Regions from separate parts of the Mesobacillus sp. QJM3NY_10 genome, predicted to be linked through region 1. Evidence: a T-box and tRNA genes for the amino acid it is inferred to sense, from the RefSeq annotation. Region 1 holds a T-box; the other regions hold tRNA genes.
What was found. A T-box is a leader RNA that pairs with one kind of tRNA and senses whether it is charged. The one in region 1 lies ahead of argS (arginine--tRNA ligase), so its partner is inferred to be a tRNA-Arg.
Positions count from the first base shown of each region.

Region 2: it has a tRNA-Arg gene. The T-box ahead of argS (arginine--tRNA ligase) is inferred to sense a tRNA for this amino acid. The anticodon was not compared.
Region 3: it has a tRNA-Arg gene. The T-box ahead of argS (arginine--tRNA ligase) is inferred to sense a tRNA for this amino acid. The anticodon was not compared.
Region 4: it has a tRNA-Arg gene. The T-box ahead of argS (arginine--tRNA ligase) is inferred to sense a tRNA for this amino acid. The anticodon was not compared.

Region 1 covers NZ_CM149675.1:2,797,716-2,799,919, reverse strand. Annotated here, with positions in the region: gene AC0VX7_RS14050 (hypothetical protein) at 1-246, shown strand, start outside; gene AC0VX7_RS14045 (GNAT family N-acetyltransferase) at 325-798, shown strand; T-box leader at 1,056-1,269, shown strand; gene argS (arginine--tRNA ligase) at 1,313-2,204, shown strand, end outside.
Region 2 covers NZ_CM149675.1:2,691,916-2,694,119, reverse strand. Annotated here, with positions in the region: gene AC0VX7_RS13495 (phosphatase PAP2 family protein) at 1-305, opposite strand, end outside; tRNA gene AC0VX7_RS13490 (tRNA-Arg) at 1,188-1,261, opposite strand; gene AC0VX7_RS13485 (YitT family protein) at 1,381-2,193, opposite strand.
Region 3 covers NZ_CM149675.1:3,542,605-3,544,808, reverse strand. Annotated here, with positions in the region: gene rph (ribonuclease PH) at 1-138, shown strand, start outside; gene AC0VX7_RS17880 (XTP/dITP diphosphatase) at 152-757, shown strand; gene AC0VX7_RS17875 (metallophosphoesterase) at 750-1,274, shown strand; tRNA gene AC0VX7_RS17870 (tRNA-Arg) at 1,398-1,474, shown strand; gene ilvE (branched-chain-amino-acid transaminase) at 1,835-2,204, shown strand, end outside.
Region 4 covers NZ_CM149675.1:4,185,043-4,187,246, reverse strand. Annotated here, with positions in the region: gene AC0VX7_RS21180 (HPr family phosphocarrier protein) at 1-63, shown strand, start outside; gene clpP (ATP-dependent Clp endopeptidase proteolytic subunit ClpP) at 159-764, opposite strand; tRNA gene AC0VX7_RS21170 (tRNA-Arg) at 1,106-1,177, shown strand; gene AC0VX7_RS21165 (hypothetical protein) at 1,376-2,204, shown strand, end outside.

The DNA of each region.
Region 1 (2,204 bases):
TATCCTGTTGGATTAAGACCAGTAGAGTTAATAGGTGATAAAGAAAAATATGTATGGGAGCAAGGGGTACCGCAACAGTTTAAAGATTATATCGAAAAAATCAAATCAACCGGAGTTTGGAAGCAGAGCAAGGGTGGCGGTTCATCTTATACATTCGAATCCACCGATGGTTCAGAAACAGTTGAAATATCATTAAAAGGTAAAGAAATAACCTACCAATATTTATATCCGAACAGAGAGGAGTAAAAAGCTTTTACAGGAGAAAAAGGATTTCATGATAAATGGCCGAATTCTTATATATATCTTGAAAAAAGGGGAATCTCTGTGATTGATTTAGTGCGAGTGAAACAAGAGGATGAAGCAATTCTCCACAATTTAATTCGATTTTATATTTATGAATTTACCGTCTTTCAGGAAATCAGACTTGAAGAGAATGGAAGTTTTGCACCGTTTGATTTGAAGCCGTATTGGTCTGAAGCTGATTTACACGCTTATTTTATAGTCCACAATGGGGAGCTGGCAGGTTTTGCAATGGTGGAAAGCGGAGACCCAAATGTCATCCTAGAGTTTTTTATCATGAGGAAATTTTACCGGAGAGGATTCGGCAAAATTGTTGCATTTAAGCTGTTTGATCAATTCCCTGGAAAATGGAGTATCACACAGGTAGAGAAAAATGAACCCGCAAGGAACTTCTGGCGGAAAGTGATAGGCGATTATACCAGCGGTAACTATATTGAAACGTTTGATGATTTCAATCGATCCATCCAAGAATTCAACACAGGATTAAAAGTTAAATAGTTTTATCTAAACGCTGTTTTCGTAAAGAGTGTTGTTAAAATCCTAAAGCCGATTTTAACGTCATATATACCTGTTTTGCAGGTCGGTATAGAGTTTGCATGCTCTTTTCTCATAAGAAGCGTCAACTTTACGAAGGAATATAGGTCATTCACTCCAATTTTGTATTCAATAGCAACAAAGTTTGAGAAAAGAGCCTTTCTAAATAACTAAAATAATGATTGCAAAATGACATAGCAGTTGTTTATAATGGTAAAAATATCTAATCGATGATGAAGAGAGTAATTATTCTTTGTTTGCTTCAGCGAGCCAGGGACGGTGGAAGCCTGGTGCATCAGAGTAATGAAGCGCACTTTTGAGATGCTTGCCTGAATGGAAGTAGGGTCGGCCGGGAATTTCCCGTTATCAATGAAAGAAGGTTCCTTAGTGTGGAACAATTTGAGTGGTACCGCGGGATAAACTCTCGTCTCTTATATAGAGGCGGGAGTTTTTTGTATTTTATAAAGGGGGATTTCTAATGGAATATGTAAAACTGTATTCAGAATTGCTTGCTGCCGAGATAGATGGGCTTCTTACTTGTAATGAAATAGAGAGGTTAATTGAGAAACCGAAATTTTTGCACCAGGGGGACTTGGCTTTTCCATGTTTCCAACTTGCGAAAACGATACGAAAGCCACCAGCTGAAATAGCCAAAGATCTAAGTTCACGATTGCAAAGCCATGTCGATGGGTCATTCAATCGGTTCGAAGCAGTTGGCGGATATATAAATGCGTTCTTAAATAAGGCAAATGTCGCCAAAGAACTTTTAAACGAAATACGAAAAAAAAAGAATCATTATGGTGACCTTAACCTTGGTGAAAGTCAGACTGTAACAATTGACCTTTCATCGCCCAATATCGCCAAACCATTTTCCATGGGCCATCTGCGGTCAACCGTTATAGGGAATTCCCTTACACTTATCTATGAAAAATGTGGATACCGAACAGTGAAAATCAATCATCTAGGAGACTGGGGAACTCAGTTTGGCAAACTCATCACGGCATATAAGCTTTGGGGCACTGAGGAAAAAGTGAAGGCTGAACCGATACAGGAGCTGCTTGCACTGTATATAAAATTTCATGAAGCCGCTGAAAGCCAGCCACAGCTTGAACAAGAGGGCCGCGACTGGTTCAGACGCTTGGAAAATGGGGATGCTGAAGCACTCGAGCTTTGGAAATGGTTCAAGGATGAATCATTGAAGGAATTTAAAAAGATATACGACCTTATGGGAATTGAGTTTGATTCATTTGCTGGAGAGGCTTTTTATAATGATAAAATGGAACCAATCGTGAAAATGTTAAGGGAAAAGGGACTGCTTGAAGAATCTGATGGGGCACAAGTAGTCAAATTGGATGCATCTGAACTCCCTC
Region 2 (2,204 bases), 110 kb from region 1:
ACGGTTGTTTGGAAGAAGAAATAAATAACGAAACATACTAACTCGCCAATAACAATCATTGTCAATGTTTTTAAATAAACTCGAGTATCCTTATACCAAAAATAAACTAGATAACCTAATATGAACGCGTACCAAATGATATACGGTAAAATGAAGACAGGAAGGAAAGGGATTTTATCGTCAACATTGGTAGAAAGGATGACAGCCTCTCGTGGATTGTTATTCAAGATTTTATAAATTAAACCTAGTACTGGCATAACCAGCAAAAATAATAAATAGGGTAACTCTTTTATTTTGGTTTTCATGTTAATGCCCCTTTTGCTAAATTGCTTGTGGTGTATAAATACCACAAACCACAACTTTTAATCCCTAGTATTCATTAGATTGAGATAGTAATAGTAACCAATAGTGCTATTACCTATATAGACGCATTTAGCATGGGATTAGTTCCTACTTCCTAGTAAATACTCTTGTTTAGTGCTTAATTTTTAATAAACAAGGAACATAGCAAGATATAAATGGTCATTTGCTGTTGACACCATCATAAAAGAAGCTCTCAAATAAAAGAGTGAGAAATTAGAAGTTAGCCTAAGGAAGATACAATAGAATATTAAGGAACCGCGAGCGTATAGCTGTAATCTGGACAGCTTTGGGGTCATCAGTCGAAAAGCTGTCAAGAAAAAGGCGGAATCTTGACAGCTTTGGGACCATCAGGTGAAAAGCTGTCAATAAAAACTCGGAATCTTGACAGGTTCGAGGGCATGAGGCGAAAAGCTGTCAAGAAAAAGCCGGAATCTTGACAGGTTCGAGGGCAACAGGAGGAAAGCTGTCAAGAAAAGACCGGAATCTTGACAGGTTCGAGGTCAACAGGTGAAAAGCTGTCAATAAAAACTCGGAATCTTGACAGGTTCGAGGGCATGAGGCGAAAAGCTGTCAAGAAAAAGCCAGAATCTTGACAGGTTCGAGGGCATGAGGCGAAAAGCTGTCAAGAAAAAGCCGGAATCTTGACAGGTCGAGGTCATCAGTCGAAAAGCTGTCAAGAAAAAGGTGGAATCTTGACAGGGCAGCAAGAGAATAAGGTATCACAGTCATACACGGGAACAAATACTGAATTACGGGGAATGTTCGTTCGATTGGAGATAGGTATATCAATAAAAAAAACCTTGATTAAAAATCAAGGTTTTAAGCGTCCCAGAAGAGATTCGAACTCCCGACCTACAGTTTAGGAAACTGTTGCTCTATCCTACTGAGCTACTGGGACATGATAAGAAATATACTTTATTGCAGCGACTCAATTATTATAAGATGAAACTCTAAAAATTTCAAGATAAATTTTCCTCTAATTTCAGAAAGCATCCAAGAAGCTGATTACTCAGCTTCTTAATGCTGTTTTCGATGAAAAAGGCCCATGACCTCCAGGGTTTCGGTTATATTCACAAATGCCTCAGGATCAATTTCCTCTATAAGTGTTTTAACTTCGGTGAGCTCATATCGGGAAATGACGGTGATGATGACATTACTTTTCTCGTTTGAGTATCCGCCAACAGAGTCTATTACTGTTACCCCACGATATACATTTTTTAATAAATGCTGCTTTACTTCTTCACCTTTTCTGGTAATGATCATCAACGTTAGCTTAACATGATGTGTATGAATTTTATCGATCACTTTCCCCAGAACAAAGATGGAAACAAGTGTATTCAACGCAGCGTCCCAGCTAAACAAAAAGCCTGATAACAAAATAACGACTGAGTTCATCGCAAATAAAAGTGTTCCCATAGGAAAGTCTTTGCGTCTTGCCAAAAGCATCCCAATTATATCGAAGCCCCCTGATGAACCAGAGGAACGGAATATAATCCCTATACCTAATCCAACAATCGCCCCGCCAAATATAGAGGAAAGTATCGCATCTTCAGCAAGTTTAAACACTGGAATAGCATAAAGAGAGATAGAAATTGTAATGACGGAAAGTATTGTATATAAAATAAATTTACGTCCCAGTTTCAAATAGCCTAAGACTAATAGGGGGAAGTTCAAAAGGAAATTGTAAATACCAGTATTAATGGATGTTAGCATTGACAATATGATGGAAAGCCCGCTGATCCCGCTGCTCATGATTCCGTGGGGGATTAGGAAAAGATTAAATGCAAATGAAACAATGATTGAACCAAAGATGATTCCTGCTGACTTCAAGAACGCCGCCT
Region 3 (2,204 bases), 740 kb from region 1:
GAAGCTACTTTTTCATACAGCCAGCTGCAGGAGCTTTTAAAGGCAGCACAAGATGGAATTACGGAACTCTTCGAAAAACAGAAGGAAGCACTAGGGGAAGAATTGACTGCCAAAATTGAGGGCGGAAAAAAGAGATAGGGGAGATCTCAAAATGGAATCAGTCATAATCGCGACAAAAAACATAGGAAAAGCTAAGGAATTCGAGAATCTTTTTTTGCCAAAAGGGTTAGCGGTAAAAACATTGCTCGATTATCCAGAAATTGAAGATGTAGAAGAAACAGGGACAACTTTTGAGGAGAACGCTATCTTAAAAGCTGAAACAATCGCTAATAATCTTGGAGTCAGAGTAATTGCAGATGATTCAGGACTCGAAATTGACGCATTGGAAGGCCGACCAGGTGTTTATTCGGCACGTTACGCAGGTTCTGAAAAAAACGATGAAAACAACATCGACAAAGTTCTTGAGGAACTTCAAGGTGTGCCAGAAAGTGAGCGCACCGCAAGATTTTGCTGTGCGCTCGCAATGGCAGAGCCAGGCAAGGAAACGGTGACGGTATTCGGGACATGTGAAGGAAGAATACTGAATGAACGCCGCGGTAGCAATGGTTTTGGCTATGATCCGATTTTCTTCGTAGAAACAGAAGGGAAAGCTATGGCAGAATTGGCCTCAGACGAAAAAAATAAAATCAGCCACCGGGCCAATGCGATCAGAAAACTGGATGACCTCCTGAAAAAGCGTGAAGATAGCCATGAGTAAGGTGCTGATTGTCAGTGACAGCCACGGATCAACAGAGGTACTTGAGGGAATTGAGAAGCTGCATGGGAATGATGTGGACTTGATGATCCACTGTGGTGATTCAGAGCTTTCTGAAAGCGATGCTGCTATTGTGAATTTCAGTTCGGTTAAAGGGAATTGCGACTTTTATGGCAATTTTCCTGATGATGAAACCCATGACGTAGATGGTGTGAAAATCTTTGTGACGCATGGGCATCTCTACTCAGTAAAGTCCACTCTCGTAAATTTATACTATAAGGCGAAAGAACTGCAAGCTGACATCGTATGCTTTGGACATTCACATTTGCTAGGAGCAGAAATGGTCGATGATGTACTGTTCATCAATCCGGGAAGCATCAGGCTGCCACGGGGCAGGACTGAAAAGAGCTATGCCATCCTTGAGCTGGAAAACGACAAAGCTATATTGCGGATCTATGACTATGGCAATGGAGAGTTGCCTGAGTTAAGGCAGGAGTTTTCACTTCACAAAACGAGTTGAAACTACTATAATGATTTTCTGAGGGGAATCAGCAGGTTTCCCTCAGAAAAAAAGTTATGATTTTGTTATTGACATTTAGTTGTTTGGCTAATATAATAAATCTTGTCTTTAAAAAACAACCAAGTCCCAGTAGCTCAGTTGGATAGAGCATACGCCTTCTAAGCGTACGGTCGGGAGTTCGAATCTCTCCTGGGACGCCATTTAAACTACATACTTTAACTCACCTTTTTGAAAGGTGAGTTTTTTTTATGTCCTCTCGTTCCTAACCGCTAGGAAGCTGAAGTCCAATAAAAAAATTTTATTTTTTACAAATGTGAATATATCAACAATGTAAGCGGATACAAATTAACTAACTAATCTAAATTATCAAATAATTTAGAAAAAGGGTGTTGACGAGTGTGAAAATTGGGCGTAAGATAATCCTCAAATAAAAAAAACAAGTTGAATGCATCTAAAGTGAACCAGGGTTTTATATTAATTTTTTGATAATGTAAAACTGTATTTTTTTAACCTGTTAATTTAATAATTTAAAGCGTCTATTTGTTAAAGGAGTGTTTATTGTGCCCGATCAGTGGATCTACTTAAACGGTGAATTTGTCACCAAGGAAAATGCTAAGGTTTCGGTATATGATCATGGATTTCTATACGGAGACGGTATTTTTGAAGGGATACGGGTATACAGCGGCAATATTTTCAGGATGGAAGAACATATGGACCGACTTTACCGGTCAGCTAAGTCCATCATGCTGAACATGCCACACTCTAAGGAGGAGTTCACCGGCCTGGTTGTTGAAACAGTGGAACGGAATCAACTCAGAGATGCTTATATCCGCATTGTCGTTTCCAGAGGTGTCGGGGACTTGGGGCTGGATCCCTATAAGTGCCCGAAAGTGAATGTCGTCATCATTGTTGAACCGCTCTCTATCTTTC
Region 4 (2,204 bases), 1.4 Mb from region 1:
GAAGGCAATGATGAAGAAGAAGCAGTGGAAAAGCTAGCTGAATATATCCAGAAAGAGAACTAAATTTTTGAAATAAGAATTCCGGGCAACTAACCAGGTTTCTGAAAGGAACCGCAAAAAAACTCGCTCCCGATAGAGAGCGAGTTTTTAATTCGGCTTTATTTGTCCTTCTTTTCTTCAAGAACGTTGCGAGTGATGATCTGGTCAACAAGACCATATTCCTTGGCGCGCTCAGCTGTCATGAAGTTGTCACGGTCAGTATCTTTCGCAATGACTTCAAGCGGCTGGCCAGTGCGCTCAGAAAGGATTGTATTCAGCTTTTCACGAAGGAAAAGAATACGCTTCGCAGCGATTTCAATTTCTGTCGCCTGTCCCTGAGCACCGCCGAGTGGCTGGTGAATCATGACTTCTGCGTTCGGAAGTGCGTAACGCTTGCCTTTTGTTCCGGCAGCGAGAAGGAATGCACCCATAGAAGCAGCCATACCGATACAGATTGTTTGAACATTTGGTCTGATGAACTGCATAGTATCGTAGATTGCCATGCCGGCAGTGATGCTGCCGCCCGGGCTATTGATGTAGATGGAGATGTCTTTTTCCGGATTTTCAGCTTCCAGGAAAAGCAACTGAGCTACGATTGAGTTGGCAACATTGTCATCAATTCCGCTTCCCAGCATAATGATGCGATCCTTTAAAAGGCGGGAATAAATGTCATATGCCCTTTCGCCCCGATTCGTTTGTTCAATAACTGTAGGAATCAAGTTCATGTTTGTTTTCCTCCTTTAACGTAAAGATCATTTACTGCCCTTGAAAAAGCAGTCACTGCCTTTTATAAGGCAAATTGCAGGCTGGCATAAACTGGTTCGCTTGCCAGAACACCTATGTAGTTTTATGATACACGCATGGTCAATAAAGGTCAAACGAATCGCTTGATTAGCCTGCAGAAACTGTTCGACAATAATGTATATTCCAATTTACTGTACCGTATCCATCTTACCCAAGAATGTCTTTTTTAAACAAGAGCAACGCCTGACATTCCAAAAAATCCTCCTTGCAAAGGAACCGAACTTACCCTATAATAGGTAAGCGTAACGCTAACTTGAAACATGCCCTCGTGGTGCAACGGATAGCACGTAAGATTCCGGTTCTTGAGATGTGGGTTCGATTCCTGCCGAGGGCGTCATTAAAATCCCGCTGAGCTTTTATAAGCTCGGCGGGATTTTTTTATTTTCAACACCTATAAATATGTGAATTTTCCTATTACTTTCAAATTAGTGTATACGACTAGGAGCATTCACCTAAACAAGCATCCCCTCCCTTTCATAGAGTAATAGAGAGGTGCATAAAAACCTCTAAAATTTTTGAAAGGAAGATGTAAATGCCACATTTTAATTTATTGCAGCAATTTCCGGAAGGCTGCTTTGAGCCGGTAACCATTGATGGCTTTGTTGTGACATTGGTTGATGTTGAGCGTTTTGGGAGTGGCTACAGGTGGATTTACCGCGTGGATAATGTGGGAGATGATACGTCCGCTCTAAGCAACTGGGTATTAGGAATTGATTTGCCTTGTCTGGACTTTATAACTGATCCTGTTGCAAGCGAAGTTTGGGAGACAGATGTCGATCCAATCCCAACCGAACTGGTTCCTGTTGATTTCGAAAGTCCGGGACAAACACCTCAAGATGGATGTCCTGAAGGTGTATGTGGTCCAGAAGGTACTCGTATAGAGGGCTTAGCCTTTATTCCAGACCAAGAGGTACTAGGTGAATTGCAGCCCGGCTTCTCCCAATTTTTTGGTTTCACTTTTAACCAGCCACCGACTGCAACAATTGCATGTGCGTCAATATCTGCTGGTGGGGAAACAGTTTGCGACGAAATTTGCGTACCAGACTGCATCGTGTGTCCAAATGCTTGTGAATGTCCAGAAACAACTGATACGTTTAACTGCACGTTCACTTTCCCACCTGATTGCTTTACGCTGCCAGAGGGTGTGACAACCGACGACGTTTTGAGCGGTTTCTGTATTGGTGAAGAAGTAATTAGTGCACCTGTAGCTTGTGAGGGTGTTGCGGAGGTATTCGTCTGCGGACAGACTCTGATTTGCTGCTGCGATGTGCTGCAATGGACTCGTACTGTGCCATTCCAGGTCCAACTGAATCTGCCTAAGGAAGGCGAATGCGGCGGACCAGTTTATGAGTGCTGCTATC